3 regions of the Lysinibacillus sp. LK3 genome follow, and region 1 is predicted to be linked to each of the others. Evidence: predicted binding sites of a transcription regulator. Region 1 holds the regulator's gene; each other region holds the start of a gene.

What was found. The regulator CtsR, encoded in region 1, represses protease genes until heat stress. The targets are predictions, from matches to a motif close to ATGGTCAATAAAGGTCAAACA.
Region 2: the regulator CtsR is predicted to act here: its motif matches at 9,034-9,054, upstream of VK91_RS07605 (ATP-dependent Clp protease ATP-binding subunit).
Region 3: the regulator CtsR is predicted to act here: its motif matches at 7,497-7,517, upstream of clpP (ATP-dependent Clp endopeptidase proteolytic subunit ClpP).

The regions. Positions count from the first base shown of each region.
Region 1 is NZ_LDUJ01000034.1:50,936-61,968, reverse strand. It holds gene VK91_RS20580 (ATP-dependent Clp protease ATP-binding subunit) at 1-345, opposite strand, end outside; gene VK91_RS20575 (protein arginine kinase) at 335-1,444, opposite strand; gene VK91_RS20570 (UvrB/UvrC motif-containing protein) at 1,441-1,983, opposite strand; gene VK91_RS20565 (CtsR family transcriptional regulator) at 1,997-2,467, opposite strand; gene VK91_RS20560 (DUF4870 domain-containing protein) at 2,735-3,040, opposite strand; gene VK91_RS20555 (class I SAM-dependent methyltransferase) at 3,167-3,850, shown strand; gene corA (magnesium/cobalt transporter CorA) at 3,884-4,846, shown strand; gene VK91_RS20545 (hypothetical protein) at 4,891-5,100, opposite strand; partial or broken gene VK91_RS23375 (protoglobin domain-containing protein) at 5,370-5,930, shown strand; gene VK91_RS23370 (methyl-accepting chemotaxis protein) at 5,913-6,695, shown strand; gene VK91_RS20535 (acyl-CoA thioesterase) at 6,733-7,212, opposite strand; gene VK91_RS20530 (aldehyde dehydrogenase family protein) at 7,282-8,709, opposite strand; gene VK91_RS20525 (DUF4003 family protein) at 8,753-9,721, opposite strand; gene VK91_RS20520 (DUF779 domain-containing protein) at 10,159-10,518, opposite strand; gene adh (aldehyde dehydrogenase) at 10,540-11,033, opposite strand, start outside.
Region 2 is NZ_LDUJ01000013.1:136,413-147,445, forward strand. It holds gene VK91_RS07565 (competence protein CoiA) at 1-85, opposite strand, end outside; gene mecA (adaptor protein MecA) at 279-947, opposite strand; gene spxA (transcriptional regulator SpxA) at 1,381-1,776, opposite strand; T-box leader at 2,268-2,489, shown strand; gene trpS (tryptophan--tRNA ligase) at 2,605-3,594, shown strand; gene VK91_RS07585 (hypothetical protein) at 3,597-3,818, opposite strand; gene fabF (beta-ketoacyl-ACP synthase II) at 3,925-5,166, opposite strand; gene VK91_RS07595 (beta-ketoacyl-ACP synthase III) at 5,197-6,135, opposite strand; gene VK91_RS07600 (YjzD family protein) at 6,601-6,795, shown strand; gene VK91_RS07605 (ATP-dependent Clp protease ATP-binding subunit) at 6,845-8,971, opposite strand; gene VK91_RS07610 (Crp/Fnr family transcriptional regulator) at 9,238-9,924, shown strand; gene VK91_RS07615 (metal-sulfur cluster assembly factor) at 9,985-10,293, opposite strand; gene VK91_RS07620 (prolyl oligopeptidase family serine peptidase) at 10,347-11,033, opposite strand, start outside.
Region 3 is NZ_LDUJ01000004.1:30,151-41,183, forward strand. It holds gene VK91_RS03535 (tetratricopeptide repeat protein) at 33-1,556, shown strand; gene trxB (thioredoxin-disulfide reductase) at 1,719-2,663, shown strand; gene VK91_RS03545 (8-oxo-dGTP diphosphatase) at 3,011-3,478, shown strand; gene rapZ (RNase adapter RapZ) at 3,488-4,381, shown strand; gene yvcK (YvcK family protein) at 4,386-5,381, shown strand; gene whiA (DNA-binding protein WhiA) at 5,447-6,394, shown strand; gene VK91_RS03565 (HPr family phosphocarrier protein) at 6,507-6,764, shown strand; gene clpP (ATP-dependent Clp endopeptidase proteolytic subunit ClpP) at 6,820-7,410, opposite strand; tRNA gene VK91_RS03575 (tRNA-Arg) at 7,719-7,793, shown strand; gene VK91_RS03580 (basic amino acid ABC transporter substrate-binding protein) at 8,292-9,089, shown strand; gene VK91_RS03585 (amino acid ABC transporter permease) at 9,176-9,886, shown strand; gene VK91_RS03590 (amino acid ABC transporter ATP-binding protein) at 9,883-10,605, shown strand; gene VK91_RS03595 (spore coat protein) at 10,657-11,033, opposite strand, start outside.

The DNA.
Region 1 (11,033 bases):
ACGTATAAGCGCCAATAATAGATGCTCTGTACCGATATAGGAGTGACCTAGTTTACGTGACTCATCAACAGATAATTCAATTACTTTTTTAGCTCTTGGTGTATAATGTACGATTGGACCGACATCTTCTTTGCCCTTACCAACTAATTCTTCAATGCCAGCTTCAATCATTTGAGGACTAATATCAATGGCTTCTAACGCTTTCGCAGCAATACCGCCGCCTTCACGTATAAGCCCTAATAGAATATGCTCTGTACCGATAGATTCGTGCTTCCAACGAATAGCCTCTTCCTGAGCAAGCTGTAATACTTTTTGCGCGCGTTGTGTAAAACGATTAAACATCATATAAATCCTCTCCTTTTTCCCCATTTATAGGCTTATTCGCATGTTCTTGAGATAATGTCTCACGAAGCATCTCCGCTCGTACACGATCCCGCTCAGCAGGTGGTAATGCCTCACCTGCATAGTGCTGTAAAAAACCTGGTTGCATACTAACAACACATTCATTTAAGGTCGTTGTTTGTATACCATCAATCAATTGTAAATCTACTCCTAAACGAACATTAGATAGGCAAGTAGCAGCTTCCTCACTTGTTAAAATTCTTGCATGTGTAAGGGTACCTAAAGCTCGATATACGCGATCTTCTAGCGCAAGCTCTGCCTTTTCCATTAATTTACCTCTTGCATGCCGCTCTTTTTGAATAATCTTTTCAGCGACACTTTGTATATCTGCTAAAATATCTTCCTCTGTCTTCCCAAGTGTAATTTGGTTAGACACTTGATAAACATTCCCTAAATTTTCGCTTCCTTCACCATATATACCTCTTACAGTCATTCCTAAGCGTGTCATGGCATTTATAATTTGATTCATTTGCCCAGTTAATGTAAGAGCGGGTAAATGCATCATGACGGATGCTCGTAGACCCGTACCAATATTCGTTGGACAGCTTGTTAAATAACCAAAAGTATCTCGAAAAGCATACGGTAATACTTTCTCTAGGATACGATCAATCTTATTTGCTTGTTCATAAGCACTTTGAAGTTGAAAACTTGCTGTCATACATTGAATGCGTAAATGATCCTCTTCATTCACCATAATGCTAACGGATTCGTCTTCAGAGAGTAGTATAGAGCCCACTTGCTCTTTTTTAGCCAGTTGCGGGCTAATCAAATGCTTTTCTACAAGAATTTGACGCTGTAAAGGGGTTAAATCCTTTATAGCAAAATAAGCATAATCATTTTGAAGAGTTGGGCTATCGCTGACAGCATGTGTAACGGCCTGTTCCACTTGCAGTGCCTCATTTTCTGAAAACGCTAATGGAAAACGATAGCCATCTAAATTTCGTGCAAGGCGGATCCGTGTACTAATGACGATATCTGAGTAATCATCTTTGATATGCATCCAAGTTGGTGTCGCACGCTCTAAAAATGATTCAATCATCATGTCACATCACCACCTTCAAATTGTAGATGCTTCTCTAGCTCTTTAACTTCATCACGTAGCTTCGCCGCTTCTTCAAACTGTTCCTCATCTACGGCGGATTTCATACGCTTGCGGATATCTTCTATTTGCTTTTTAATAACATACACATTACTGCGAGCACCAGGCATTTTTCCAATGTGTTGTGGACCTGCCTGAATACGATTAAAAAGCTTTGGCAAATGATCTCCAAATGTGTCATAACAGCTTGGGCACCCGAATTTTCCTTCTTTTAAAAATTGCTTATACGAAAATCCACATTGTGGGCATGTTTGCTGTTGTGGTTGTACCTGTTGTTTTTCCCCCACCTTTTGCCATGTAGGAGAGCCAAACCAGTTAGACAATAACTGTTGAATAGATACTGGCTCTTGTTTAAACTCTGCATGAAATGGATGGAATTGTGAGGCGCAGACGTCACAATAATGATGCTCTACTTTTTGCCCACTTTGAACTTGTGTTACTGTAACTGTCGCATTACGTTGTTTACAATGTTCGCATATCATTTCCATCACCTCACTATTTTTGTTGTTCATATTTTATTGTTGTCAGCATTGCTCGCAATATTTTTGATCGAATGACATCTCTTAATGGGAGATGCAAGTCGATCGTGGAGCGATCAATTGCTGCTAACATTAATTTCGCTTCTCGCTTGGAAATTACCTGCTCATCAATGAGTCGATAAACCAAATCTTCTGCCATTGTTTGTGATGCCCCACCTTCAATTTGCCTGAGAACATCGTCGATTAAATCAATCTGTGAATTCGCGCGGACACGTAAAATTCGAATGTATCCACCACCACCACGTTTGCTCTCAACAAGGTAACCCCGCTCGGCAGTAAATCTTGTATTAATAACATAATTTATTTGTGATGGTACACATTGAAATTTATCAGCGATTTCACTACGTTTAATTTCAATATGCCCTTCTCCACCTAATTCAAGTACTTGCTTTAAGTAACCCTCTATGATGTCTGATATATTACGCATTTTAGGAATACACCTCGCTTGCTTCACTGACTTTGACTATCTTTGACTTTCTTTGAGTATATTATACAAAACGCTTGAAAAAAATTGCAATGATTTCGCCCATAGAAAAGTGGAAAGTCTTGAAAAAGGCTTTTTAAGAGCCGAAAAGAGCCCTTTTTCGATCATTTGTTTACGGTTTAATAATTTCCTTATACACCTAATGTACCCTTATTCGTCATAGAAAAAACGCAAGCATATGCAACTAGCATATACTTGCGTCTATGAAAATTATACCCAGCGACCAACAATTGGATAACGCCAAGGTTCATCAGACAATGCTTTTACGATACCGATGATCGGTACCACAAATACCATAATGCCGAAAATGATTAAAAATGGTAAGCCAATAAGGACAAAGCTTAAACCAACAGAGATAGCAATTAAAACACCCATGACAATTTGGAATAGCAGTGCTTGAATAGAAATTGCCTTTACTTCCTCATCCGAACTAATTAAAAAGAAAATAATGGGCACTAACCATGGCGCAAAAAATGCACTTGCGTGTATGATTACTTTAGACCATTTAGTCTCCATATATATCAACCCTTTCTTTGAACTTTATTCTATGTTTTATGTACTACTATTTACGGAACTATACCCGCAATAGTTTCACATTAAGAAAGATTTTTTTAAAATTTTTTTGAAAGGCTGTGAGGAGCGTTGGAATTTAACAACACATTAGCAAATGAATATGAAAAGGGTATTCGCCGTACATTGCCTAGTTATGATGCCATGCTACGTTTAATACAAACTTTTTATCATTCTAGGCTATCAGAAAATGCTAACATGCTAGTCGTGGGAGCAGGAAGTGGCAATGAAATTATACAGTTTGCAGAAGGAAGACCTCACTGGTCATTCACTGGCATTGATCCATCAGAATCCATGCTTACTATAGCTAAAGAGCGTTTACTCACTCTTCCTAATGATATGTCATTCCATCAGGCTACAATACTTGATGCTTCGCTGCCCTCTACTCAGTATGATGCGGCAAGTTGTGTTCTCGTCTTGCATTTTATTCATGATTATAAAGAAAAGCTCGAAACAATAACAGAAATAGCAAGACATTTGAAACCTGGAGCACCATTTGTCCTTGTTTCAAAATATGGTCAGCTAGGCTCTTTAGAAACAGAACTACAATTTGATTTATGGCGTTCTTATTGGCTACAGCATACTAGACTTTCTTTATCCGATGTAGCAGAGATGGAAAAATCCATTCGTTCCCTTTCTTTTATGAGTGAAGAAGAAATTTTAATACTTTTACAAAGTGCGGGTTTTACTAAACCTTCTAGATTTTTTGCCACTACTTTGTTCGGTGGTTGGGTATGCTTTAAAGAGGAGCGCTAACTATTTTGTAGTAAATAATTTGAGGTGAAAACCGTGATAAGCACCATTGGCATTACAAAGCAACAACAATTGTTAAAGGATTTTCCATTAGAAGAGATACATCAGCAAGAATTTGAATGGTATTGGGTTGATTTTAATTGTCCTACAGCCGAGGAGGAATCATTGTTGGATACATTTTTCCACTTTCACCCTCTCGCTATTGAAGATTGCTTAATGAGGTTGCAGCGTCCTAAGCTCGATTTTTATGATGATTTTCATTTCTTTGTCATTCATCGGGTAAACGAAGAGACGTTAGCTGCGGAGGAGGTTAATATTTTTGCCTCCAATAAATTCATCATAACCTTCCATAAAAATCCTGTCCCTGAGATAGAGAAGGTGCAAAAGATGCTGGAAAACCAACCGAAGAATTGGGAGCGAGGTACTGTATACCTAACGTATCAAACTATCGATAAAATTGTTGACAGTTATTTTCCACTCGTTTACAAAATTGAAGATCATTTAAATGCTTTAGAAGGTGAACTTACATACCAAAGTAATGTAAATGCCATGAAAATTGTCTTCGAGTTCCGTAGTGACTTGCTTGACTTAAGACGTACTATTTTACCAATGCGTGATCTTTTATATCGCATTCTCAATTCTTACCGTTTCTCACTAAAAAAATCGGAGAGAGCTTATTTTGGAGATATCTACGACCATCTACTTAAGCTAACAGAGATGGTTGAATCTAATCGAGAGCTTACAGCAGACATGCGGGATAGTTATATGGCTATGAGTTCTAGCAGAATGAATGGCATTATGATGACTTTAACAATTGTATCAACTATCTTTATACCACTTACCTTCATTGCTGGTGTGTATGGGATGAATTTCGATAACATGCCTGAGCTACATGGGCAATACAGCTATTTTATTGTACTTGGGATTATGATAATTATCGTTATCTTTATGTTGGCTGTCTTTAAACATAAAGGCTGGTTTAAACTGTTTAAACCATAAAAAGACTGCTCGTTTTCATTAAAACGAGCAGTTTTTTTAATCTATTAATACGGTCCTCTGTCATCAATCTTATTATCACCCTGCTGTGGAAATAAAAAGTAGGCTAATACCCCTGATCCCAAAGCTGCACATATGGTAATTAATAATTGCTCAACATCTGGTACCTCAGCGTGATAGTTTCGTAGCATATAAACAGAACCAATGGCAACAATCACCATCACAGGAATAACAAATTTAAAACGTTTTTTCTCCATACCACCCCTCCTTCCATTTTTATTTTCGTACGATTTTTAGATTGCTAAACAGTTCGTATTTTACAGGTTTCCTATTTTAAATTCAAATTTACATCGCTTCACTATTTGGACTAACAATAAAGTAAAAAAATAAAGAAATATCCAATTTTTTAACCAAATATTCAGCAAATAATAGTAAAATAGATTTAATCCCATTTATTTATTAAATATACAAACCTAACAAATTTCAAAAGTGCTTATTTACTTACAATTTATTATGGATATTAAGAATGGAGCAAATAATAATGAGTTGGTTTTCAAAAAATAGTAGTTCTAGCTACGCAATTATATTAACACCTGAAAATTTTAAGAGCGGTGTACAGTTAGATGTATTGAACCACCCCAATCTTCAAAAACAATTACAACTTTTAAATTTAACACTTGAGGATTTAGCTATCATTAAGCAGCTACAGCCTTTAGCTAAAGACTTAATTCCTGAAATGGTGGAGAAATTTTATGCAGCCATTAGTTTGAGCCAAGATTTACTTGATATTATTAATAGAACATCACATATTGATCGTTTGAAAATCACGTTACATAAACATTTAAGTGACATTTTTGAAAGTCATATTAATGATGCCTACATTGCTGAACGAAAAGCCATTGCTGAGGCTCACGTTCGAATTGGCTTGCAGTCAAAGTGGTATATTGCCTCATTCCAGTCACTCACTACTACTTTTGCAAACTTTGTGAACGAGGTGGATATTTCTAAAACAGATGCTATTCGTGCTATAAACGCTTTTTGTAAAATCATTAATTTTGAGCAACAACTCGTGATTGAGGCATATGAAAAAGAGGAAGAACGTATTCGCTCAGCAGCAGATGCAACAAAAAATTCCCTTGTAACGACGATCCAAAGTACTGCAGAAGAGCTTAATGCCATTAGTGAAGAAACAGCCGCATCATTATTAGTGATTTCCTCACAAACAGATGATATTGCTGTAGCAACCAAGCAAGGATTGAACTTCGTAGCAGATACACAAGAAAAATCAAGACGAGGCCAACAGCAATTGAAAGAACAAAATGATTTAATCCAAGTTATTTTGCAAAGTGTCAATGGTCTTGAGGTAACGATGAACCAACTACGTACCTCTTCTCAAAAAATTTCTGAAATCGTTGGGCTAGTTACAGGCATTGCTGATCAAACCAATTTATTAGCATTAAATGCTTCTATTGAGGCTGCACGAGCTGGAGAACATGGGAAAGGTTTTGCAGTAGTGGCTGAGGAAGTTCGTAAACTTGCGGAGGAAACAAAAAATGCCGTCCAAAATGTTTCTCACCTTATTAAGGAAACAGAAAGTAATATTACGACTATGGCTAATTCAGTTACTAATGTTGATCAAAAAATTCAACATAGTGTCAATACACAAGAAAGTTTATCCAAGTCATTTAATGATATTGCTGATGCAGTTTCTGGCATTCAGCAGCAATACGTAAATACATCTAGAGATATTTCAGCTATATCTAATTTAATCACTGAATTATCGCAAGGTGCTACACTAGTCTCTTCTTCTTCCGACTCGCTCATTAATGTTGTCAATGAACTAAATATGTAAAATAAAAAAGGGAACTCATTTGGAGTTCCCTTTTTCCTTAATGCGGCAATGCACGTTTTTGTTTACGGTGCTCTCGTCTTGCTGGCCCAGTTTCAAATAAACGCTTCTCTTCATCTGTTTCAGGATAGATTGAGGGAACTGGTACGGGTTTCCCTTCCTCATTTACTGCAACCATCGTGACAAATGATTCTGTCGTTAATTTTTCCTCGCCAGTCTCAATATTGCGAGAAACAACGCGAACATAAACCTCCATTGAAGAACGTCCTGTAGACGAAACAATACTCTCGATTTCAAGAATATCTCCTACATGTGCAGCGGATAAAAAATCAACCGAGTCAATAGAAGCTGTCACTACAAGGCCTTTCGCATGTTTCATTGCTGTAATAGCAGCAATTTCATCAATATAAGCTAACACTCTTCCACCGAAAATAGAATTGTGATTATTTGTGTCTGGGGGTAATACGAGACGCGATTGAACCGTACGTGATTGGCTCATGGGTACAGCGTTGTTTGGCATAATTCTTGCAACTTCCCTTCTCATGTTGTTCTTTCGTCATCGTATCGCAGAAAAAGAGCTGATGCAAATTTAGAACGATTTTTTAATCGAAATAAATTTCATATCAGTCATTTCTTCTATAGCCCACTTAATTCCTTCACGTCCATAACCACTCATCTTTACTCCACCATATGGCATGTTATCTACTCGGAATGTCGGAATATCATTAATAATGACAGCACCAGCCTGTAATTCATCTGCTGCATATAAAGCATCTGACAATATATTCGTGTAAATACCTGCATTTAGGCCAAGGTCCGACTCATTTACAAGTCGAATTGCGTCGTCTAATGTTTCATATGAAACAATTGAGACGATTGGTGCGAATGTTTCCTGACAAACAATTTTCATATCAGCTGACACATTCGTCATAACTGTTGGCGTTAAAGTACGTTCAGTAAATACGCCTCCAGTTGCAATCATAGCCCCCTGTTCTTGTGCCTCCTCAATCCATTCCCTAATACGTTCCACTTCATTTGGATTTATCATGGCACTAACATCTGTTGTCTTCTCTAATGGATCTCCTACTATAAGCTTTTCTGTTTCTGCAACAAATGCTTTAGTAAATTCATCAATAATGGAGGAATGCACATATATACGTTGTAACGAAATGCATACTTGTCCAGCAAAGTTAAAAGCACCGCTTACACAACGACTGATAATTTTATTTATTGGCGTAGATGGTTCGACAATTACTGCAGCATTAGAACCCAGCTCTAAAGTTACTTTACGTAAGCCTACTTTTTCTTTAATCTTCAAACCAACCTTACCACTACCTGTAAAGGTTACTTTTTTGACATATGGATGTGTGACAAGCGTATCACTAAGCTCACCCCCACTTCCTGTCACAATTTGTAATGCCCCATCGGGTAATCCTGCATCTCGGAAAATTTCTGCCATAACGATAGCACTTAGTGGCGTTTGTGTTGCTGGCTTTAATACAACTGTATTGCCCACTGCAAACGCTGGGCCTAACTTGTGTGCCACTAAATTGAACGGAAAATTAAATGGCGTAATGGCTGATATTACACCTAAAGGTTCTCTTTTTGTCCAGCCTATTCGATCTCCTGCTCCAGGGGCTGCATCCATTGGAACCGTCTCACCTTTTGCCTGTTTAGCTCCTTCAGCTGCAAAGTGATAGGTTGCGATTGTACGGTCAATTTCAGCTAAACCTGCAACAATAGGTTTTCCAGCCTCTAAGGCTAAAATCTCTGCAAGTTCTTCTTTTCTTTGTCGCATTATATCAACGACTTTATATAATATTTCGGCACGTTCGTAGGCTGTTGTCTTTTTAAACGATTGGAATGCCTGCTGCGCACCTTCGATAGCTTTCTCTACATCTTGAATAGATGCTTTAGCTACATGAGCAATAACCTCACCGCTATATGGAGAAGCTAGCTCATAGCTTTCCTCTGCATCATGCCACTGACCATTAATCCAAAGTTTTGTATCCTTCATCCTTCAAATGCACCTCCAAATAATCATGTTCTTCTTTATTCTATCACGAAGAACTTGAACTAGACGCAATGGCAGCTGCACTAACCGCTGCAATCATTGCTGCTTGCTGTGCTTGGATTAATAGCTCAATAGAAGACATAATGGTCATGGACAAAGACTTTTGTACCTTTGCCATATCATAAATAGCAAATTGTACAGCCATAAAGAGCACAAATTCACGATGCCATTTTAATAACTTCATGTCTTTTAATTCATGGTATAAATCAATCAACCCTTGAAGTTGTGCTTTATCCAGGTTAAGTATGGCTAAAAAGCCAAGTAAAGGATAATGCATAGCCTTGACTTTAACGTTTTGCTTTTTGAGCCCATCACGAAGGGTTACAACATCGGGTACTAGCTGACCATCAAATTTGGGTGATAAAAATGTTAATACCTGTGAAAGCCATTGGAGCTCATTGCCAGCATTAAAATTATATGTTCTTAGTTCTTTATAGTATCGATTCATGGTATCCGCGCGCAATTCAACATCATCAGATGGACTGCTTAATAATATGGCATAAGGAATGTCCTCATATGAGGTTAAAAATGGATGATGTTTACGTATAGCATCAAATAAGGCTCTTGCCACCTGTGCATGCGTCTTTTTATCCTGTTCATCCTCCGTCAAGAATTGTGCTCCAATATAGCTAAAATTGCCGCTTCTGAATTTCGCTTCCTTTAAGATGCTCACATTTGTAAGTAAATTCTTCACTGCCTTTTCTGCATCATCTTGCTCCATGAGGTTGGCAGCAATACTATATCCAACGGTTGTCCGTAAAGGAGACAGCCATGAAGATTGCTTCTTCATCTCTTGTAAAACATTTTTATACTTCGTTGCATCAAAAGTTTTTCCTGAGGCTACAAATGTACTAGCAATAGCTAACACAATTTTACGGTCCACCGTCCAGCCTGCAGCCTTTGATACCTCCTCTACTGTATTGGCAAATTCATTTTCAATCATCACATAATCCATATTTATCACACTCCTTTACCCGTTTTACGTAACATAATGTGAGAAAGATTCACCCTCTTTGTAACAATTAACATAAAAAGTAAACATAATTTAATGTATGTTACTTACTTTATTTGATTTAATAGAAAATATTAACAACCTATGAAGGAGGTATGGCCGATGTTAGCAAAAACCACAAAGAAACTATTATTTACCATGACCTTAAAGGATCGATTAAATCTATTCCTTTTCCTAAAAAATTCATCCAATAATATCGCTTTACATACTCTTTTCCATAAAAATTAATATCAAAACACTTGAACGACCAAAATCAATATTCATCATTCCTATAAGAAAAGAGTCATGTGTCCTAAAGCCTCCCTTTCCATACAATAACTTTTCTACTTCCAGATAAAAAAACAGCGGCAGAAAAACTTTGCCGCTGTACAGATAACTTGTTAAATTAACCCTAGCTCTTGCAGTTCTTCAGAGTTGAAGGCTCTTGACCTTGTTAGGAAACGTTTTCCTTCTACGCCCTCGAGTGAAAACATGCCGCCTCTGCCGTCCACCACATCCAATATGATTTGTGTATGCTTCCAGTAATCATATTGATTTTTGTGCATATAGAAAGGGGCACCACCCACTACACCAAGGCACACATCCTGATCTCCTATTAGCAAATCCCCTTCTGGATAACACATTGGTGAGGAGCCATCACAGCATCCGCCTGATTGATGAAACATAACGGGCCCATGTTTCTCTTTTAATAGATCGATTAGTGCTAGCGCTTCTTCCGTAGCTAATACACGTTCAACCACGCTCATGCACCTCCCTACGAATTAGAAGAAACCAAGTTTGTTTTCGCTATAGCTAACTAATAAGTTTTTCGTTTGTTGGTAATGCGCTAACATCATTTTATGATTTTCACGACCAACACCCGACATTTTGTAGCCACCGAATGCAGCATGTGCAGGATATGCGTGGTAACAGTTTGTCCAAACACGACCAGCTTGAATTTCACGACCGAAGCGATATGCCGTATTTATATCTCTCGTCCAAACACCTGATCCTAAACCATATAATGTATCATTCGCAATTTCCAATGCTTCCTCTTTCGTTTTAAATGTCGTGACAGCAACTACTGGTCCAAAAATTTCTTCTTGGAATATACGCATTTTATTATGTCCTTTGAAAACAGTTGGTTTAATGTAGTAGCCATTTTCGAAGCCTTCACCTACATTATTTTTGTCTCCTCCAATTAGACATTCTGCACCTTCTTGCTTACCAATATCTAAATAAGAAAGAATTTTTTCCATTTGTTCACTAGATGCCT
Region 2 (11,033 bases), on a different contig from region 1:
TTTGCCGCCTATATCGCTGTAAAGCTTTCCTCGTATATTGATATGGGAGAAATAGTTGCTGTTGATTGTTATAGGCAATCAGCATAGTATCAGCTCCTTTTTAGCCAACTATAATAGAATGGATTTTCACTAACAAAAATAAAGCACCTTTTTCTTGAAATTTTAAAAATGAGCTCTTATTCAAGCTCTTTGATGCTGAAAACATAAAAAAGGACTGTAGCGAAACTCGATTCATTTACGAGTTTCACTACAGTCTAAAATAATTAGTGTTTCATTGCCTATGCAAAGTATTTTCGAACTGTTTCAAAGCAATTGAATTCCATAATCTTTTCACCGTACTCCTCTAGACGATGAATTGTAAAATTGGATGGTGTTAAAAATTCCTTGATAACTGCATTTCTATCATGACGATTTAAATCCTCATCTGCGTTTCCGAAATCAACAACTAGATAGTACCAATTTTCATATTTGAATAATGAGGAATCCACTAATTCGTCTGTCATTCGTTTTGCGACAGGGATTAACTCATCAATATCTTTAAATTTATAAACATAAATGTCTGTATCCATAAATAATTCTGACTCATCCATGTCACCAAATTGAGTTAGTTGGCTAAGAAGATCCTCTCCAACTTCATCGAATGGTGCAAACATATCTTTGTGTTCATCAAAATTCGAATGACCATCTAATGTTTCACCGTCTTTTAAAATATGTGCACGTGTGACAATGATTTCTAAGCCTACTTCAGATGCATTGATATGAATCCAAATCGGACCCTCTACATCAAAATAATCCTCCGTGTTTACTTCATCAATCATATCCCAAAAAAGTTGTTCACCTTTTGCTCGATTGTACCAAATTTCTTCACGACTATAGCCGCGATCCTCTATATCATTGTACGTAATAAAGAGCTTGAGTGTATTTTCATTTACACGTTCGATGTCCACTAGACCTCATCTCCCTTCACTGTCATATGTCGAAAAACAGTTTGTTTCATTAGTATGCTTTTATTCTTTGTTTTTAACCTTCATACTGCATTTGTTTTTCAACCTTTGACCACACTACAGTAAAACCATCGAGTAACCGTAAACATGAATTTTTGTGTTCACAGTTGTCTCTAACTCTATTGTATGCTGTTCTGTCATAAAATGAAAAGGATATAAACCGTTTCACAGAAGATATTTGAATTATTGAAATTGTAGTAAACTATTTAACTTAAATCAAGTTTAACATACTTTTACGGAAATATATGACTTTTCCCTATTAATTATTATACTTCATATAGAAGGTTTTACAGAAGTAAAACATAAAAAAAAGATGTCACAACATGTATTCCACATCTGTAACATCTATTACATATATTATTCAGAATAGAAAGGTTTAATTCACCATTCGTTGCGCTTCTTGTAATTGATATGCTCGAACTTTTCGAGGTAAGAAACGACGAATTTCATCTTCATTGTAGCCAACCTGCAGACGTTTTTCATCTAAAATGATTGGTCTACGTAGTAAGCCAGGATATTCCTGAATTAATTCATATAAACGTTGTAATGGTAAGCTTTCAACGTCCACATTTAATTTTTGGAATATTTTAGAACGAGTGGAAATGATTTCATCAGTTCCATCTTCTGTCATTCGTAAAATTTTTTTTATTTCACTTATGCTAAGCGGTTCAGAAAATATATTACGTTCTGTATATGGAATTTCGTGCTCCTCTAACCAAGCTTTTGCTTTACGACAAGAGGTACAACTTGGTGATGTAAATAGGGTTACGATCATTCTGACACATCCTTTCATTTAAAAATCATTATCTATAAACCAGAACCAATGTGTTAAATTAGAATTAATGTAATGTAAAATACACAGTACCATTATACAGTACTCAGCTGTATTTGAATATAGTTCCAATAAAAAAAATCTGAACCTATCCATAAATATTCTGTCTATTCATACAGCTTTCAAATATGATGTATTTTCTTCAAACTTATGTGCTACTACTACCATTCCCATTTTTAAAGCATTTTAAACATCTAAACAGATATCTCAGTTGTTCTCATTTAAGAAAAATAATCGAGAAAATTGTCAATCCCACGTGTACATCTAAACAATTTTTTAATAAAAAATTATAAATTTATAACAAAATTACATAACAAAAAAAGCATATAATTTTTTCTAGAAAAAAAACACCGTCAAAAGTCTGACTTTACACAAAGGAATCTTTATAATATAATTCTTTGCAATCAAATCAATTTGAACAATTTAAATTGAGAAAAACGCTGACGAAGAGTAGTACATATGCTAATTCACGTATAGAGAGTCTGTGGTTGCTGTAAACAGATCGTGGATGCATGTGGAATGGACTTCCGAGTTAGCTTTGTGAACGCTACTTGAAGCTATTAGCAAAGCTCGTCCCTTCACGTTACGAAGCTGAGTGGCCTTTTTAGGCAAGCTGGGTGGTACCGCGGATTCAAACATCATTCGTCCCTTCATTAGAAAAAATCTAATGAGGACGCATGATGTTTTTTTGTCTTCATTACCAAGTTGAAAGGTGAAGACAACACTGTGACATAAGTTACAGCAATTGAATTCGAGGAGGAATTTTTTATGACAACTATTTTTTCTGGCGTACAGCCTACAGGTATCGTAACATTAGGGAACTATTTAGGAGCATTCAAGCAGTTCCCGGCACTACAAGATGAAGGAAACGCTATTTATTGTATCGTTGATCAACATGCCATCACTGTTGCACAAGATCCTAAAGAATTACGAGAAAGTATTCGTAAGCTTGCTGCTACCTACATTGCTACTGGCATTGACCCTAAAAAATCGACATTATTTATTCAATCAGAGGTGCCAGCGCATGCTCAGGCAGGATGGATGTTACAATGTGTTGCGTCTATCGGTGAGCTAGAACGTATGACACAATTCAAAGATAAATCACATGGTAAGGAAAGCGTATCTGCTGCTCTTTTAACATATCCACCGCTAATGGCTGCAGACATTCTACTTTATAACACAAATATTGTCCCTGTCGGCGATGATCAGAAGCAGCATATTGAGCTAACTCGTGACCTTGCAGAACGCTTTAACAAACGCTTTGGCGATGTTTTAACAATTCCTGAAATTCAATTACCTAAAGCTGGCGCACGCATTAAATCCTTACAAGAGCCAACAAAGAAAATGAGTAAATCAGATCCAAATACGAAAGCGACAATTCGCTTATTAGATACTGCGAAAGACATTGAGAAAAAAATTAAATCAGCTGTAACTGACTCTGACGGCATCGTTGCATTTGATGTGGAAAATAAACCAGGTGTTTCAAATTTATTGACAATCGAATCAGCTATTTCAGGGGTAGCCGTTGAAGATTTAGTCAAAAAATATGAGGGAATTGGTTATGGTGGATTCAAGCAGGGTGTAGCAACAGCAGTAATTGAACACCTAACACCTATTCAAGAGAAATTCTATCATCTAGTAGAATCATCAGAATTAGATGTCATTCTAGATGAAGGTGCTGAAAAGGCGAATGCGATTGCTAGTGCTACATTAAAACGTATGGAAGATGCTATGGGTCTTGGTCGCGCACGTCGCTAAACTTACGGCTTGTCTGAGGATCGATCAAAACCCAAATCAAGCACAACTGCGCAGATGATGATACAGGCTCCTACCGCCATATAAAATTCTGTTGTTTGAAAAATAAATTTGAAAACAACCTTCCATGAATAACCTAGTGTGCGGTAATTTAAATACAATATGAGATTCCCTACAGAGAGGATCATTAAGCCATAACTTACTAAAAATAAAAAGAGACGAAACATAGTAATGGCATCCTTTCTATTTCTTCTTACTTATCATTTATTCACAAAACTATAAAAAAAGACGTCAGCCATTTAAATTTGGCTGACGTTTTTTTATGTTTATCTATTATGCTTCATATTTTTTGAATAGGAGACTTGCATTATGACCACCAAAACCAAGAGAATTACTCATTGCATATTGAATATTTGCTTCTCTTGCTTCGTTTGGAACATAATCTAAATCACATTCAGGATCAGGATCTTTTAAATTGATTGTAGGTGGTAAAATCCCTTCTTTAAGGGCTAATGCTGTGAAAATAGCTTCCACACCACCTGCTGCTCCTAATAAGTGACCCGTCATAGATTTTGTTGAGCTCATTGCAAGGTTATAAGCATGATCACCAAAAGCAGTTTTCACAGCTTGTGTTTCGAATAAATCGTTATATGGCGTACTTGTACCATGGGCATTAATATAATCAACTTGTGATGGCTCTACGCCACCATCTGTTAATGCTTGCGTCATCGCACGTGCTGCACCTTCACCCTCTGGAGCTGGAGCCGTAATGTGATGCGCATCCCCAGTTGCACCATAACCTAAAACTTCAGCATAGATTTTGGCACCACGAGCTTTTGCATGTTCATATTCTTCTAAAATGACAATACCCGCTCCTTCTCCGATAATAAAGCCATCTCGGTTTTTATCGAATGGGCGACATGCTGCTTGTGGATCTTGATTTAATGATAGTGCTGTATTGGCACAAAAACCTGCAACCGCCATTGTTACGATTGGTGATTCAGCACCACCAGAAATCATAACATCAGCATCTCCACGCTCAATTACTTTAAAGGCATCACCAATAGAGTTTGTGCCTGAAGCACATGCCGTTACAGAACAAGAATTTATCCCCTTTGCACCAAAGTGAATAGAGACTTGGCCCGATGCCATATCAGGAATCATCATTGGGATAAAGAAAGGACTAACACGTCTTGCGCCACGCTCTTGGAATGTTAAAAATTGTTGTTCATATGTTTCCATCCCACCGATACCAGAACCAATCCATACACCTGCACGTGGAGCTAGCTCTTCATCAATTGTTAGCTGTGCATCTTCCATTGCCATAATAGAAGCCGCTAATGCGTATTGTGTGAAGCGATCCATTTTACGTGCTTCTTTACGATCAATGTATTTTTCAATATCAAAGTCCTTTACTTCTGCTGCGATTTTTGCGGCAAAAAGATCTTTATTTAAACGTGTCAGCTCACCAATGCCAGATTTACCAGCTTTAATGTTTGCCCATGTTTCTTCGATGCTATTTCCTAGTGGTGTAACTGCGCCAATTCCTGTAATTACTACTCGTCTTTTACTCATTGTCTTACTCCCCTCAAGCATTTTTCCTACTTATTTTCCCCATCTCATGGCTACGGCACCCCATGTTAAGCCGCCACCAAAACCTACAAGGACTAATAAATCATCCTCTTTAATCTTACCTGCTTCGAGCTCATCTACCAAGGAAATACCAATAGATGCTGCTGAAGTATTTCCGTATTTATGAATCGTTTTTGACATTTTTTCTGGTGGTAGCTCTAAACGCTCACGTGCAGATTCCATAATACGTATATTTGCCTGATGTGGCACTAGGAAATCAACGTCTTCTTTTGTTAATCCCGCTTTCTCTAATACATTAACAGCCGATTCACCCATTTGTCGAACAGCAAATTTAAACACTTCACGACCATTCATCGCAATTGTATCTTGCTTCGTTAAATAAAGATTCTTTCCGCCTGTACCATCTGCACCAAGTTCAAAGGATAGAATACCTCTACCTTCAGAGACTTGCCCAATGATAGCTGCACTGGCACCATCGCCAAATAATACAGCTGTATTGCGATCTTCCCAATCAACGACTTTAGACAGCTTTTCAACACCTACTACTAAGACATATTTATAAGCATTTGCCTCAACAAAGTGCTTTGCTGTCACTAAACTATATATAAATCCTGCACATGCTGCTGCTTGATCCATTGCTGCAGCATTTACTGCTCCGATTTGTTCCTGAATCATACAAGCTACACTTGGAAAAGTTTGATCCTGTGTGACAGTTGCTACAAGAATTAAACCAATTTCCTCAGGCGTAATACCCGCATTTGCAATAGCTTCTTTTGCAGCAGCTACTGCCAAATCTGAAGTTTCCTGATCATCTGCCGCAAAATGACGTTCTTCAATGCCTGTTCGAGTACGAATCCATTCATCAGAAGTATCCATGATTTTTTCCAAATCAAAATTTGTAACGACCTTCTCAGGAACATATTTGCCTATTCCTATAATACCAGCGTTCATATAGCAACCCCTCAGCTTTCTTACTATCAATTATTAGTAACTGGTCATAATTATAACGCATATAAAAGGAATGACGCAAGATGATTTAAAATTTATGCGGCTGAGGGTAGTGTTCTTTGAATATAGAAGTGAAGAATTTTATGGAATGAGGTTATTCTGTTTAGAGCTTTATCTATCGTACTTTGTTGAGCTTGTTCATTATTTTTCAAAGCACCTTGCATCATGTATGAGCGGTGTTCTTCCCTTTTGGAGCACTTTTCACCCGCTTAGGAGCGCATTCCCCTATTTCAGAGCTGTTCCTAAATACTTTACATTACTAAACATAAAATACTAAATCTCATATTTGTTGTGACAAAATCGCCATGTTTCACATAAATGGTTCATTTTTTTTTGATTTATGTTATGATATGATAATGAATATGAGTAAAACCTTATGATGAAAAAAGTTCGGTTGAGGTGAAATTAATGCAATATATCGTAACGTTCATATGGTCATTCCTACTAGTTTCTATGTTAAACTACGTAGTCAGCTCTGTACTTGGTGTACCATTTGATTTCAAAACTGGGGCAATCGTTTCTGTTGTATTCTCCATCCTTATCTTTATTATTGGAGCAATCATTCCAAACGACCCTACACCAGAAGCTGCAGACCATCATTAATTCAGCTAGAAAAAACCTGTTCAGCTTCATGCCGAACAGGTTTTTTCTGTTATTTTTCCACAACACATTGACCCTCATGCATTTTCACATGCAACGTCTCCCCCGGTAAAACTTCTCCGCGTAATAGTTCTTTAGCAACGGCTGTTTCGATATGTCGCTGTACAAAGCGTTTTAGTGGTCTTGCTCCAAATTGGGCATCTGCACCTTGCTCTACTACCCAATCAATGACTTCTTGCTCCACAGATAAAGTAATTTCTTGCTCTGCGACACGTTTAATCAATTGCTCCACATACTTCCAGGCAATCGCAGTAAAATGTTTAGTAGATAATGCATGGAAGAAGATGATATCATCCATTCTGTTTAATAGCTCAGGTTTAAAATGTTGTCGTAGGGCTGACATGACTAAGTCCTCCACAGCCGCATCATTTTCCTTTGCCTCCATTAAATAACTTGATCCGATATTCGAAGTTAAAATGACTACTGTATTTGTAAAATTCACCATTCGTCCCTGACTATCTGTAATGCGCCCATCATCTAAAATTTGCAATAAAATGTTCGCCACATCAGGATGAGCTTTTTCAATCTCGTCTAGTAGCACCACAGAATAAGGATTTCGGCGAACTGCTTCCGTTAGTTGTCCACCTTCCTCATAGCCCACATAGCCTGGAGGAGCCCCAACAAGTCGAGACACACTATGTTTCTCCATGTATTCACTCATATCAATCCGAATAAAGTGATCTTCTGAATCAAATAACTGTGCAGCAAGTGCCTTGGCAAGTTCTGTTTTACCTACACCAGTTGGACCTAAAAATAAAAAGCTACCAATAGGTCGGTGTGGATCTTTGATACCTGCACGTGCACGCCATACCGCTTCTGTCACTAATTGAACTGCTGTATCTTGTCCAACCACACGTTCATGTAATGTATCCTTTAAACGTAATAATTTTTCACGCTCACCCTCTACTAATTTTGTTACAGGGATTCCTGTCCAACGTGAAACAATTGCTGCGATTTCATCTGCTGTTACCTCTTCACGTAAAATACGAGATTCTGCACCGTTCTCTAATTCCTTTTCAAGTACCTGAATGTCTTTTTCAAGTGTCGGAATTTTACCATGACGTAATTCAGCAGCTTTATTTAAATCATATTTACTTTCTGCCTCATCTAGATCACGACGATATTTATCCAATGTTTCACGTTTTTTCTGAATATCGTGTAGTTTTTCTTTTTCTGCTTCCCATTGTTGTCGCATGCCCTTAGATGACTCTTTTAACTTTGTTAATTCTTCGCGTAATTGCTCCAGACGTTTTTTACTTGCCTCGTCCTTTTCCTTACGCAATGCCTGTTCCTCAATTTCAAGCTGCATAATACGACGTGTGACTGCGTCTAATTCCTGTGGCATTGAATCAATTTCTGTACGAATCATTGCACAAGCCTCATCAATTAAATCAATGGCCTTATCAGGTAAAAATCGTTCTGTAATATAGCGATTGGATAGTTCTGCTGCCGCAACAATTGCTCTGTCATGAATACGTACTGCGTGATGTAATTCAAAGCGTTCCTTTAAACCACGTAAAATGGATACCGTATCCTCTATAGATGGCTCACGCACTAGTACTTGCTGGAATCGACGTTCTAAGGCAGGATCCTTTTCAATGTACATACGATATTCGTCTAAGGTAGTAGCACCAATACAGTGTAATTCACCACGTGCTAGCATAGGTTTTAGCATATTTCCTGCATCCATAGCGCCATCTGTTTTTCCTGCACCTACGATCGTATGAATTTCATCAATAAATAGAATGATTTGTCCTTCTGATTCTTTTACTTCTTTTAGCACACCTTTTAAGCGTTCTTCAAATTGTCCACGATAACTTGCACCAGCGATTAACGCACTCATATCCAGTTCATATAGCACACATTCTTTCAAGCCTTCTGGTACATCACCTTTAACAATACGCTGTGCTAAACCTTCCACAATTGCCGTTTTACCAACTCCTGGTTCACCGATTAATACAGGATTATTTTTCGTTTTACGTGTTAGAATACGAATTACATTTCGAATTTCTTCATCACGCCCGATAACAGGATCCATCTTGCCGTTTTTTACTTCTTCAATTAAATTGCGCCCAAATTGTTCTAATGGTTTTTTATTGTCTGTTTGTTGAAATTGCATAGCTAGCACTCCTTTTTTTCATATTTCTCATTATTTATATACCCATTCTTATTCATTAAAAAAGTTTGACCTTTTTTGACTAACTTTATTTTACATCACTCGACAATGCTTAGCAAAGAAATCGTCCTAAAATTTTTTCACTTATTATGGAAGTTTACGTTATAATAATGGTATGTTTCTATGTTTTAGTATCGAAATCCACTATCCTTTTGTAATAATCGCCATTTATTACAAAAAGAAAGCGATGTGTTGGAGATATGGTTTTAATGGATAATATGTTTGAAAAAATTAAAGAACTTTTTCAAAACCACGGTGTTTTTATCAAAGTGAATAAAGGAAATAAAATTTTTCTAGAGGGTGAACGGGCAAAAGAAATTTATTACATCCAATCAGGTGTTATTTCGATTAGCCAAGAATCCGAGACGGGTAAGGAATTAACCATTCGTATTTGTGGCCCTGACAGCATAATAGGAGAAGGTTCGTTATTTTGTAATCTCGTCTATAATTCAATGACTGCCAAAGTTTTAGAACCCTCTACGTTGTATGTTTTGAGTCGTAAATCTTTGGAGCATTTACTAGAAGAGCAGCCGACAGTTATGGTGGAATACATGAAGTGGCTACAAACAGAAAACTTAAAGCATCAGAGTCGTTTGCGCGATTTAGTGTTAAACGGTAAAAAAGGTGCTCTATTTTCAACGCTCATTCGGCTGTCCAATACGTATGGTAAACCTGTAGAAAATGACTCGATTTTTATTGATTTTCAGCTAACAAATACAGAAATTGCAAATCTGTGTGCGACAAGTCGGGAAATGATTAATCGTATGCTGAATGATTTAAAAAAACATGAGATTATCACTTTTGATAAAGGATTTATTACCATTCATGATTTACAATTTTTAAAAAATGAAATTGCCTGTGAAAATTGTCCATTACAAATATGCCGTATCGATTAGTTTCGTTACAAGCAAAAACCCTGCTTATTTTTCAATAAGCAGGGTTTTAAATAAGCCATTTTAACGTACGCCCAATGCCATTTTGGCATAGCGTGACATTTTATCTTTCGACCAAGGTGGATTCCATACAATATTAACATTTGTACTTTTCACTTCTGGAAGTTCACCTAACGCCGTATTCACTTGATCCACAATGACTGGACCAAGTGGGCAGCCCATAGATGTTAGTGTCATCGTAACAGTTGCAACACCTTCATCATCTAATTCCACATCATATACTAAACCTAAGTTGACAATATCAATGCCAAGCTCAGGATCAATTACGTTTTCTAAAGCACCTAACATGCTATCTTTCATATCCTGATCCATTCGTATTTCTCCTTCCATCATAGTGTTAACCTTATCATAGCAGATGCACCCTGTTATGCCAAATGCTGTGCAAGCCATGCTGTAGCTGCTAGCATCCCGTCACGTGGTACTGCATGTCCAGCCCTTTTGTTAACCATGAACTTTAAATATTCAGGGTTTGCTTCATAGTATTCCCGTAATGTTTCATAAAATTTATACGTTTCATGAAAAGGAACTGTTTTATCTAATTCTCCATGCCAAAAGAATACAGGGCGGCCCGCGAATTTTTCTGGTGTTAAACTGACATCATATTTAGCAAGGGCTTCATTAATTTTTTCAACGTCTTCCTCTGACATCGGCCAGTTAACTCCGCTTTTAGCAAATTGTTGCAATTGGTATTCACCCAATTTTATAAAACCAGGTGCACCCATGCATATTGCAGCTGTTTGTATCCAATCATAAAGTTTCAGACAGCCTGATGTCACGATGCCACCCATTGAAGTGCCTCCTATGCCAATTTTATGACTAGCTAATAAATTTTTATTCTTTAATACATCATATAATTGTTGTACTTCATGAATAGAATTTAAAACAATGTCCCAAAAATTTAAATTCATTTGCATTTCTGTTAGGCCTTCGCTACGCTCACCATGAAATTTTGCATCTGGCAATAGGACACGCACCCCTTTATGCACCAATTGGTATGCATAGTGTAAGTTATGTTCTTTTGCACTCATAAAGCCATGCAAAAAAATGACTAC
Region 3 (11,033 bases), on a different contig from region 1:
CGTTCCTTATTTCTTGTTTCGGAGGAAATATATTGGAAAAGAAACGTCAAAATGAGACTCAATCGAATATAGTGTCGTTCATTCCAACAGGCGACTATTATTATAAGAAATCAATTCAAGCAATGAACAGTGGACAAATGAATAAAGCCTATAAATATTTACAGCGTGCGGTAGATTTAAGTCCCGACGATCCAATGATTATCTTGCAGTTAGCCATAGTAGAGTTAGAAGGTCAACGTTTTGAGGAAGCGTATGACCTACTTCGTCGCGCCTATCAAATTGATCCAGATAATCCAGAAATCATATTTTACATGGCAGAAGTATCAGGGTGTGTAGGAATCATGCATGATGCAAAACGCTTTGCAGAAGAATATTTAAAGCTAGAACCTGAGGGTGCTTATGCCGATGAAGCAGCAGAAATATTAGAGTTTGTCGCTTTTGAGCAAGATGATTTTGAAGAGCTTGAAGGCTCTGGTGAGGATTTATATCGTCAGGAGCAAGCTCGTCGTTGTATGGAAAAGGGAGATTTTCCTGAAGCTATTACTATTTTAGAAGATTTAATTGAAGATCGACCAGCATTTTGGTCAGCCTATAATAATCTAGCACTCGCTTATTTTTATGTTGGAGAAGAAGAGCAAGCAAAGGCTCTCTTGCATACAGTGCTACGTGAAAATAAGGGCAATCTACATGCATTATGCAATTTAACGGTAATTGCGTATTATGAAAAAAATGAAGATGATTTACAAGAACTGTTAAATGTTCTTGTTAAAATTCAACCCTATACTTGGGAGCATCGTTATAAACTTGGTGCTACCTTAGCCTTAATCAGCCAATATGAATTAGCCTATAAATGGTTGCGCAGCATGCAAAAGAGAGGCTATGTAGGAGATGCAGGATTTTACTTTTGGCTGTCACATGCTGCTTATTTCTCAGGACATGAGGAGATTTCGAAAAGTGCGTGGGATCAGCTTCTAGAGCTAGACCCAGACAAAGAGGGCTTCGAACCTTGGCGCCAACAAGAAAATGAATTTGGACTTGATGCATTGGAGCATGATCGTGATTTTATCGTTGAAAAATTAGAGAGCACTTATACGAGTGAGCGCATTTTTGGTTTATTTTTACTGAAAGGTACAGCGCATAAGCAAGAAATTATCGCCCATCCGAAATGGATTAATATTGAACAATTAGGCTCTTTTGAAAAATTGTTTTTAGCTTATGCACTTGGACATGAATTTGATAAGAAAAATAAAGTAGAAGCAAGCTTTTTACGATCAGTACAGGTCTCAGAAATTTTATTAGAACAATATGGAAAGCTATCATCATTAATTGTACCGCTGTTTCAAATGTGGTTTGTGCTATGTGAACAAGCTTTAATAGAAAATTATCGTTTTACAAATCCAACAGCAATTGCAGGAGCAAATGATTATTTATTCAGATCTTCACAAATGCTTAAAGTGACAAAAAAGGAAATTGCGCAGCAATATGGAGTTTCTGTATCTACTTTATCAAAGTATATTGACGAAATCTTAACGTTTTTGCCAAACAGTCATGATTAATGTGTGAGCAACATAGTTGAATAACTTTATACTTTCACATACGATGAACATACTAACGCTATCACCAATTTTTCCTTAGCGTCATTGATCTTCTTCTATAGATGACGTTATATGTATTGGTTGAATGAAGATAAAAAGTATTCTGTTTAGGGGGAAGTATTTATGTCGGAAGAAAAAATTTATGATGTAGTAATTATTGGTGCAGGTCCTGCTGGGATGACTGCCGCTGTTTATACATCTCGTGCAAATTTGTCTACTTTAATGATTGAACGTGGCATTCCTGGTGGACAAATGGCAAACACAGAAGAAGTAGAAAACTACCCAGGTTTTGAGACAATTTTAGGACCAGAGCTTTCTACAAAAATGTTTGAGCATGCTAAAAAATTTGGTGCTGAATATGCCTATGGTGATGTAACGGAAATCATCGATGGAGAAGAATATAAAACAATTAAATCAGGTGCAAAAGAATATAAAACACGTGCCATTATTATCACCACTGGTGCTGAGTATAAAAAAATGGGTGTGCCTGGTGAAAAAGAGCTTGGTGGCCGTGGTGTCAGCTACTGTGCAGTATGTGATGGAGCATTCTTTAAACAAAAAAATCTAGTTGTCGTAGGTGGCGGAGATTCAGCTGTTGAAGAGGGTGTTTATTTAACTCGCTTTGCTGATAAAGTGACAATTGTCCACCGTCGTGATAAATTACGTGCACAAAAAATTCTCCAAGATCGTGCCTTTGCCAATGAAAAAATTGATTTCATTTGGAATGCAACTGTAAAAGAAATCAATGAAGCGAATGGTAAAGTTGGCAGTGTAACACTACGATCAACTGTCGATGGTACAGAATCTGAATTTGCTACAGATGGTGTTTTCGTCTATATAGGTATGCTTCCGTTAACGAAACCATTTGAGTCATTAGGTATTTTAAATGAGGCTGGCTATATTTTGACAAACGAAACGATGGAAACAAAAATTCCAGGTATCTTTGCAGCTGGAGATGTTCGTGAAAAATCACTTCGTCAAATTGTAACAGCAACTGGTGACGGTAGTATTGCCGCGCAAGCTGTTCAACATTATGTAGAAGAGCTATTAGAGAAAATTAATGCCTAATAGGGCTATTTTAAGGAAAAAAATACAATTTTAATGTGGTTTTAATATTGCTGTAACTTGAATGACATATAAAAGGTGTATGATAAAAATGTAATTAGCAATCCCCCTTTTATTTTGTTTAGTAGGTTGTTTCCGCCTCCAATAGGTGGGAGCAACCTACTTTTTTATGTGTAAAAAATCAAATAATAATATCACGATAAACGTAAATTTCGCCCAAGATGAAATGGTTATCTTTGAATAGAACTAAATTGTTAATTGTCTGCGTACAAGAGTTGTAAATGAGGACAAAACTTACAAGGTCTTGTTATAATGAAGAGTAGAATGCAAAAGTGATTAGAGGTGTGCCTATGCAAAGAATTGCAAATTTAATTGCCGTAAAAGACGGTAAAGTATTATTACTTCAGAAACCAAGACGAGGCTGGTATGTAGCTCCAGGAGGGAAAATGGAGAGTGGCGAGTCAATCTTCGAGGCTGCTATTCGAGAGTTTCAAGAAGAGACAAACGTCATACCTTTACATGTTCATTTAAAGGGTGTTTATACGATGATCATTAAAGAAAACAATGACGTAGTGGATGAATGGATGCTCTATACATTTGTTGCAAAGGATGTAGATGGAGTACCATTCGAAGAAACAAGAGAAGGCAAACTTGCATGGCACCCAGTAGAGGATTTAGCACATTTGCCAATGGCTGAAGGAGATCGAACTAATTTACAATTTGCTGTTTCGCAATCAGGCATTCAGTATGGCACGTTTGACTATACAACGAATTTTGAATTACTTCATCAGAAAATACAAATTTCAAAAGAACAATAAAGGAGTTGCATGACAGTGGTGGTTGAAGGCCAACAAAGTACACATGAATTGGTTATTATTACAGGAATGTCTGGGGCTGGGAAAACAGTAGCTATTCAAAGCTTTGAGGATTTAGGGTATTACTGTATTGATAATTTACCACCTGCGTTACTTACAACTTTTTTAACCTTATTAAGAGATTCTGGTAAAAACAGTACCCGAATTGCAGCAGTAATGGATATGCGCGGAGGCGACTTTTTTGATGCTCTAATTGGCGCATTAGACCATATACTAAAAGAAGGCGATATTGTTGCTCGTATTTTATTTTTAGATGCAGATGATGCCACATTAGTCAGACGGTATAAAGAAACGAGACGTGCACATCCATTAGCAGTGAATGGTTTACCTCTAGATGGAATTAAACAGGAACGAATACTTTTATCTGAAGTAAAGGGTCGTGCCAATTTTGTTTATAACACATCTAACATGAAACCAAAGCAATTACGTGAAAAAATCGTAAAAGAATTTGCAAGTGAGGCAGATACTATTTTTACCGTTAACATTATGTCCTTTGGCTTTAAACATGGTATGCCGATTGATGCGGACTTAGTGTTTGATGTTCGTTTTCTTAAAAACCCATACTATGTGGAGGAGCTACGTCCAAAAACGGGTCTTCAAACAGAGGTATCTTCTTATGTGTTAGCGTTGGAAGATACGCAAATCCTTATACAAAAACTGACGGATTTATTAGACTTTATGATTCCTCTCTATCGACAAGAAGGTAAATCACAGCTTGTTATTGCTTTTGGTTGTACTGGGGGCCAGCATCGCTCAGTGACATTAGCAGAATTTTTTGGTGCATATTTTGCGGGCAAGGAAAATACGGTTATTACGCATCGTGATATTAATCGTAGAAAGGAATGAGTGAATGGGGAAAAAGCAAACAAAGCTTGTGGTAATTGGTGGTGGCACAGGGCTCTCCACGTTACTTCGCGGTCTGAAGCATCACCCATTTGATATTACTGCTATTGTAACAGTAGCAGATGATGGTGGATCTTCAGGTCGTTTACGTGATGATTACGATATCCCACCGCCTGGTGATGTACGCAATGTGATTGCAGCATTATCAGATATTGAGCCCCTTGTAGAGCAAATGTTTCAATACCGTTTTTCGGCATCTGAAGACTTACGAGGTCACTCCTTAGGGAATTTAATGCTTACAGCCCTTACTGATATTACTGGTGATTTCAATCATGCTATCAGTGAGATGGGAAAGGTTTTAAAAGTTCATGGTCGAGTTATTCCAGCAGCTAATAAAAAAATCACCCTACATGCTGTGCTTGAGGACGGTTCAATTATCGAGGGAGAATCAAAAATCCCGACAGCGACGAAACGCATTAATCGCGTTTTTTTAGTACCTGAAAATGTGCAACCGTTGCCAGAAGCTATTCGTGCAATACTTCGTGCAGACTATATTTTAGTAGGACCAGGAAGCTTATATACAAGTATTATTCCGAATTTGCTTGTTAAGGAAATAGGTGAAGCAGTTGTTAAGGCTAAAGGAAGAAAAATATATGTTTGTAATTTAATGACACAAAAGGGTGAAACCATTTCCTATACAGCAGGCGATCATGTAACAGCCATACATAAGCATGTTGGCCATGATTTTATCGATTCCATTTTAGTAAATGATGAAGAACTCCCTAACCCTGTAAAAGAACTGTATAAAGAAGAAAGAGCGGAACCAGTAACATTTGACGTAGCAAAGCTTGAAAGTATGGGTTTAGAAGTTATCAAACGAGACATTGCTACAATTCGACCAGATGGAACGGTTCGACATAATGCTACAAATGTTGCAGAATGGCTGGTAGATTATGCTGATATTTACCATCAAAAAGTAAGAGGACCAATAATAGAAACATAATGGCTTTATTGTATATGGTAAGATGAACATATACATAGAAATCATGATTGAAAGGGGGGCGTGATATGTCTTTTGCTTCTGAAACAAAAAAAGAATTGACACAAATAGAAGCGGACAATCATTGTATGAAAGCAGAAGTTTCTGCCCTAATTCGTATGAATGGTTCATTATCCTTTGCAAATAAACAACTAAGCTTAGACGTGCAAACCGAAAACGCTGCAATTGCCAGAAGACTATATACGATTATGAAAAAATTGTATCCGTACAATGTTGAATTACTTGTTCGTAAGAAAATGCGATTGAAAAAAAATAATGTGTATATATGCCGTGTAAGAGAAGGAGCGCGTGAGCTATTAATTGATTTAGAAATCATCTCAGACGACTTTCAATTTAACCATACTATCTCAAGAAAGCTCATTCAAAAGAGCGGCCAAAAAAGAGCTTATTTAAGAGGAGCCTTTTTAGCAGGAGGTTCCGTCAATAATCCAGAAACATCGGCTTATCATTTAGAGGTTTATTCTTTATATAAAGAACATGGTGAGGCATTAATGGATTTGATGAATGAATTTGAACTCAATGCCAAAACAATTGAACGTAAAAAAGGCTTTGTAACTTACTTAAAAGAAGCAGAAAAAATTTCAGATTTCCTTAATATTGTTGGAGCGCATCAGGCTATGATGAAATTTGAAGATGTTCGGATTTTGCGAGATATGCGTAATAGTGTCAACCGTATTGTGAACTGTGAAACTGCCAATTTAAATAAAACCATTGGAGCAGCATTACGGCAGGTTGAGAATATTCGATTTATTGAAAATTCAATTGGTCTTGATCAACTACCAGAGAAGCTTCGTGAAATAGCACGTCTCCGTGTTGAATACCAAGATGTGACATTAAAAGAGCTTGGTGAAATGGTATCTAGTGGAACGGTTAGTAAATCAGGTGTTAACCATCGATTGAGAAAAATTGATGAGATTGCGGATGCATTAAGGCGTGGTGAAAAAATAGGTGGTTAAGTTATCATACTTTTCAGGTATGAATGTCATGCTAATCGCTTATTGTTCTTTTGCCAGTAAGTAAGGTAAGATAAAACTAATAGATGAACGGTAGTGAAGGGGAGTTTTGAGAATGATTGAGAGAAGAGTCCAGGTTAAATTAAAATTAGGACTACAAGCTAGACAAGCAGCACTATTTGTGCAAGAAGCAAATCGTTTTAGTGCTGATATCTTTCTAGAAAAAGATGAGAAAAAAGTAAATGCCAAATCCATTATGGGTGTTATGAGCTTAGCAGTTGCTAAAGGTACCGAAGTGACTTTAAGCAGTGAAGGTAACGATGCTGAGCAAGCGGTTACAGCATTGGCAACAATTATTGAAAATGAAGATTAACATTCATTAAATACAAAAGGCATCACAGAGCAATTCTGTGATGCCTTCTATTTTTTTATTTATTATCGCTACGGTGCATAATATGATCGATTAAACCGTATTCTTTTGCACGTTCAGCAGTCATGAAGTTATCACGATCTGTGTCTCTTGCAATGACTTCAAGTGGTTGACCAGTGCGTTCAGATAAAATGCCATTTAATTTTTCACGTAAGAATAGAATACGTTTAGCAGCAATTTCAATTTCTGTCGCTTGACCTTGTGCACCACCTAGAGGTTGGTGAATCATGACTTCAGCATTTGGTAAGGCAAAACGTTTACCAGGTTCTCCAGCTGCAAGTAGGAAAGCACCCATTGATGCAGCCATACCAATACAAATTGTTTGTACCTGTGGTTTAATGATTTGCATTGTGTCATAGATAGCCATACCAGCCGTAATGGATCCGCCAGGTGAGTTAATATAAAGAGAGATATCTTTATCTGGATCTTCTGCTTGTAGGAAAAGAAGCTGAGCGACAATGGAGTTAGCAACATTGTCATCAATAGCACTTCCTAAAAGGATAATACGGTCTTTAAGTAGACGTGAATAAATGTCATATGCACGCTCACCACGACTAGTTTGTTCAATAACTGTAGGAATTAAATTCATGTTAAATCCTCCTTAAAAAGCTAAATTCGAATACCTTTGCTGAAAATTTTCCTTTGTATTTCAGCTGTATCCTTATCATACACATTATAGTCAGGGAAGGTCAAATATTAACCCTGCTAAAGTGAAATTAAAAAAATAAATTGTTTTTGCATTCTATGGTTGAATTATATAGGATAGGCTTGTATAATGATTAAGGTTATAAGGTTTAAAGTACAGGACACTATTTTGCAGGTATGCTTCAAAAATGAGGGTTATCTACATCATGCTTTTCGTAAGCCTAGAGTGAGTACTTTTTTTTTGTGTCTTTTGCCCTCGTGGTGTAATGGATAACACGTAAGATTCCGGTTCTTGCACTGGGGGTTCGATTCCCTCCGAGGGCGCCATTTTACTGATCAATTGATATACTGTTATAGCTCATCTCCTAATAAGTAGTTTAGCAGCCTGCTTACTGGAGATCGAGAGGAAGAATAAAGGGAATACTGTCCTAGTTGGCATTATTCCCCTATTTATTCCTTTCAAACCTTCAAAAAAGCAACAACTCCAAATTATTTTTTAGTGAACATACTGTACGTGAGACTAGTAATAGTCGAAAAAAAAGAATCCTATCTGAGGGGATTCTTTTTTTTGCCTAAATTTATCGAAATTTGGCATGGTTCTTATTGTATATATATTAGTTTTAGGTTAATTTTCTTGTTATTTATACATGTTTTTTCAAATTATATGAATTTATTATAAATTTATATGAAAAAATATTTAATTTTATGCGAAAAGTTGTTGTCTAAATACTATAATGTTAATATAATTGACCTAATAGTCTAACATTTCCGAATTGCGAAAAATAATACGTAATTCGGAAAATTATCGAACTAGGGGGAAATACAATGAAAAAAACAGGTTGGATGTTACTGATGATTATTGCAGCTTTAACATTAGCACTTGCAGGTTGTGGTACAAAAGATGATGCATCTTCAGGTAGCTCATCTTCAGAAGATGGTGGAGATGGCAAAAAGGTTTACAAAGTAGGTACTGAGGCAACTTTTGCACCATTTGAATCTGTTGACGATTCAGGGAAAATTGTAGGGATTGATGTCGATATTCTACAAGCTATTGCAGATGAGATGGACTTTGAGGTTGAGTGGAATAATATTGGATGGGAGCCAGTGTTCCAAACAATTAAGAACGGTGAAACAGATATCGGTGCTTCTGGAATCACAATTACGGAAGAGCGTAAAGAATCATTTGATTTTACAGAACCGTATTATGAGTCTCAGTTATTAATTGTTGTGAAAGAAGATTCAAAGATTAAATCTCTTGATGAATTAAAAGATAAAAAAGTATCTGTACAAATCAATGCAACTGGTCATATGGCAGCGAAAAAGCTACAAGGGGAAGCAAGTACAAATATTATGGCTTTTGAAAGTCAGCCAATCGCTATCCAAGAGATGCTAAATGGTAATGTTGATGCAGCTATCGGAGATAATGCAGTAGTTTATGAATATATCAAAGCTCACCCAGATCAAAAACTAAAAGTAATTGAAGATGATGCATTCGAAAAAGAATACTATGGCTTCATGGTTCAAAAAGGGAATAAAGAATTGCTAGATAAATTAAACGAAGGTCTTAAAAAGATTAAAGAAAACGGTAAATTAAAAGAAATTACAGGCATTGATTTTCAATAAAAATGAATGAAATGATGCTACTAACATAGTAACTTTGCTAACAGCTCATTTATTAATTGTAATTTAAAGGGGAATGGGGTTTTCGGATGGACATCTTTGACTTACGCTGGGACATTGTCTGGAACTACCGAGATATGTTTATACGAGGTATTGGCGTAACACTTATTTTGACACTTAGTGGTTATTTTGGCGGTATTCTATTAGGACTATTTTTAGGCCTTGGAAAATTATCGAGTAAAAAATGGATTTATTGGCCATCTAAACTATATATCGATTTATTCCGTGGAACACCGATGCTTGTACAAATCTTGTTAATTCACTTAGCAGTTATTCCAACAATTTTTGGTCATTCTTTAGGTTATATGGTATCAGGGATTACAGCGCTTATTTTAAACTGTGCTGCTTATAATGCGGAAATTTTCCGTGCAGGGATTCAAAGTATTGCAAAAGGGCAAATGGAGGCTGCTCGCTCTCTTGGATTAACGCATAACCAAGCGATGCGTAAGGTCATTTTACCTCAAGCATTTAGACGTATGATTCCGCCATTGGGCAATGAATTTATTGCATTATTAAAAGATTCTTCACTCGTAACTGTAATTGCAGCACCAGATATTTTATACGCTAGTAAGGTCGTAGCTGGTGCAAGCTTCCGCTTCTGGGAACCGTATATCGTTGCAGCATTATTATATTTAGTGTTGACATATGGTGTAACGAAGATTGTAGCATTTATCGAGAAACGATTTAGCAATAGCTATGTCCCTCGTAAAGCTAAGGTAGAAGGGCGGGAAGCTAGATGATAAAAATTGAAAACCTACACAAATACTTTGGCAAGCTTGAAGTATTAAAAGGAATCGATTATGAAATTCAAGAAAAACAAGTTGTCTGTGTTATTGGGCCGTCTGGTTCAGGAAAAAGTACATTTCTCCGTTGCATCAATATGTTAGAAGAAGTAACGGATGGTGCTATTTATATTGAAAATGTAAAAATTAATGATCCTAAAACGAATATCAATGAAATTCGCGCTGAAGTGGGTATGGTGTTTCAACAATTTAACTTATTCCCGCATATGACGGTTATCGATAATGTCACGATGGCACCTATGCAAATTCGTAAAATGAATCGTACAGACGCAGAAGCTTTAGGACATGAGCTTTTAAAAAAGGTCGGGCTCGACAGCAAGGCCTATAATTATCCTGAGCAGCTATCAGGTGGTCAGCAACAACGTGTGGCGATTGCTCGTGCCTTAGCAATGAAGCCAAAAGCTATTTTATTTGACGAGCCAACTTCAGCACTTGACCCTGAAATGGTAAAAGAGGTGCTAGATGTTATGAAAAATCTAGCAGCTGAAGGGATGACAATGGTAGTTGTGACACATGAAATGGGCTTTGCTCGTGAAGTAGGTGATCGAGTAGTCTTCATGGATGGGGGCTATATTGTAGAAGAAGGGTCTCCAGAGGAACTATTCGGCAATCCCCAAAGCGACCGTACGAAAGCGTTTTTAGGAAAAGTATTATAAAGCTGAAAAAGCGAACGACATGCTCGTTCGCTTTTTTTGTGCTGTTCTTATTTAATGAAGGGGATTAGATGTTGTGTCGAATGCATTCAGCATCGTTTGCATATCCTGTTGGGAATACTGAGGCACCTGATAATAGCCGTGTTTATTTTGATAAATGGATAATTCGTATCCCATTTCAATACAGTTAGGAATACTATCCGCAACAACGCGACGAACTACAGGGTTTGTTGTCTCCAACGCAGCAGTTGTCATACATTTCGCTGCTCCTTTTTGAGCTCCAAGTAAAAATCCAGAAATAGCTTCATCATTAATTTCATTAGCGTTTTGCATCGGCTTTTTTGGTTGACCAGGATTTAGGCCATATTTGAAATCATTTCCTGTTTCCATTTGGTAGCGTCCTGTTGGAACAGATGGATCGTGTCCTGTTT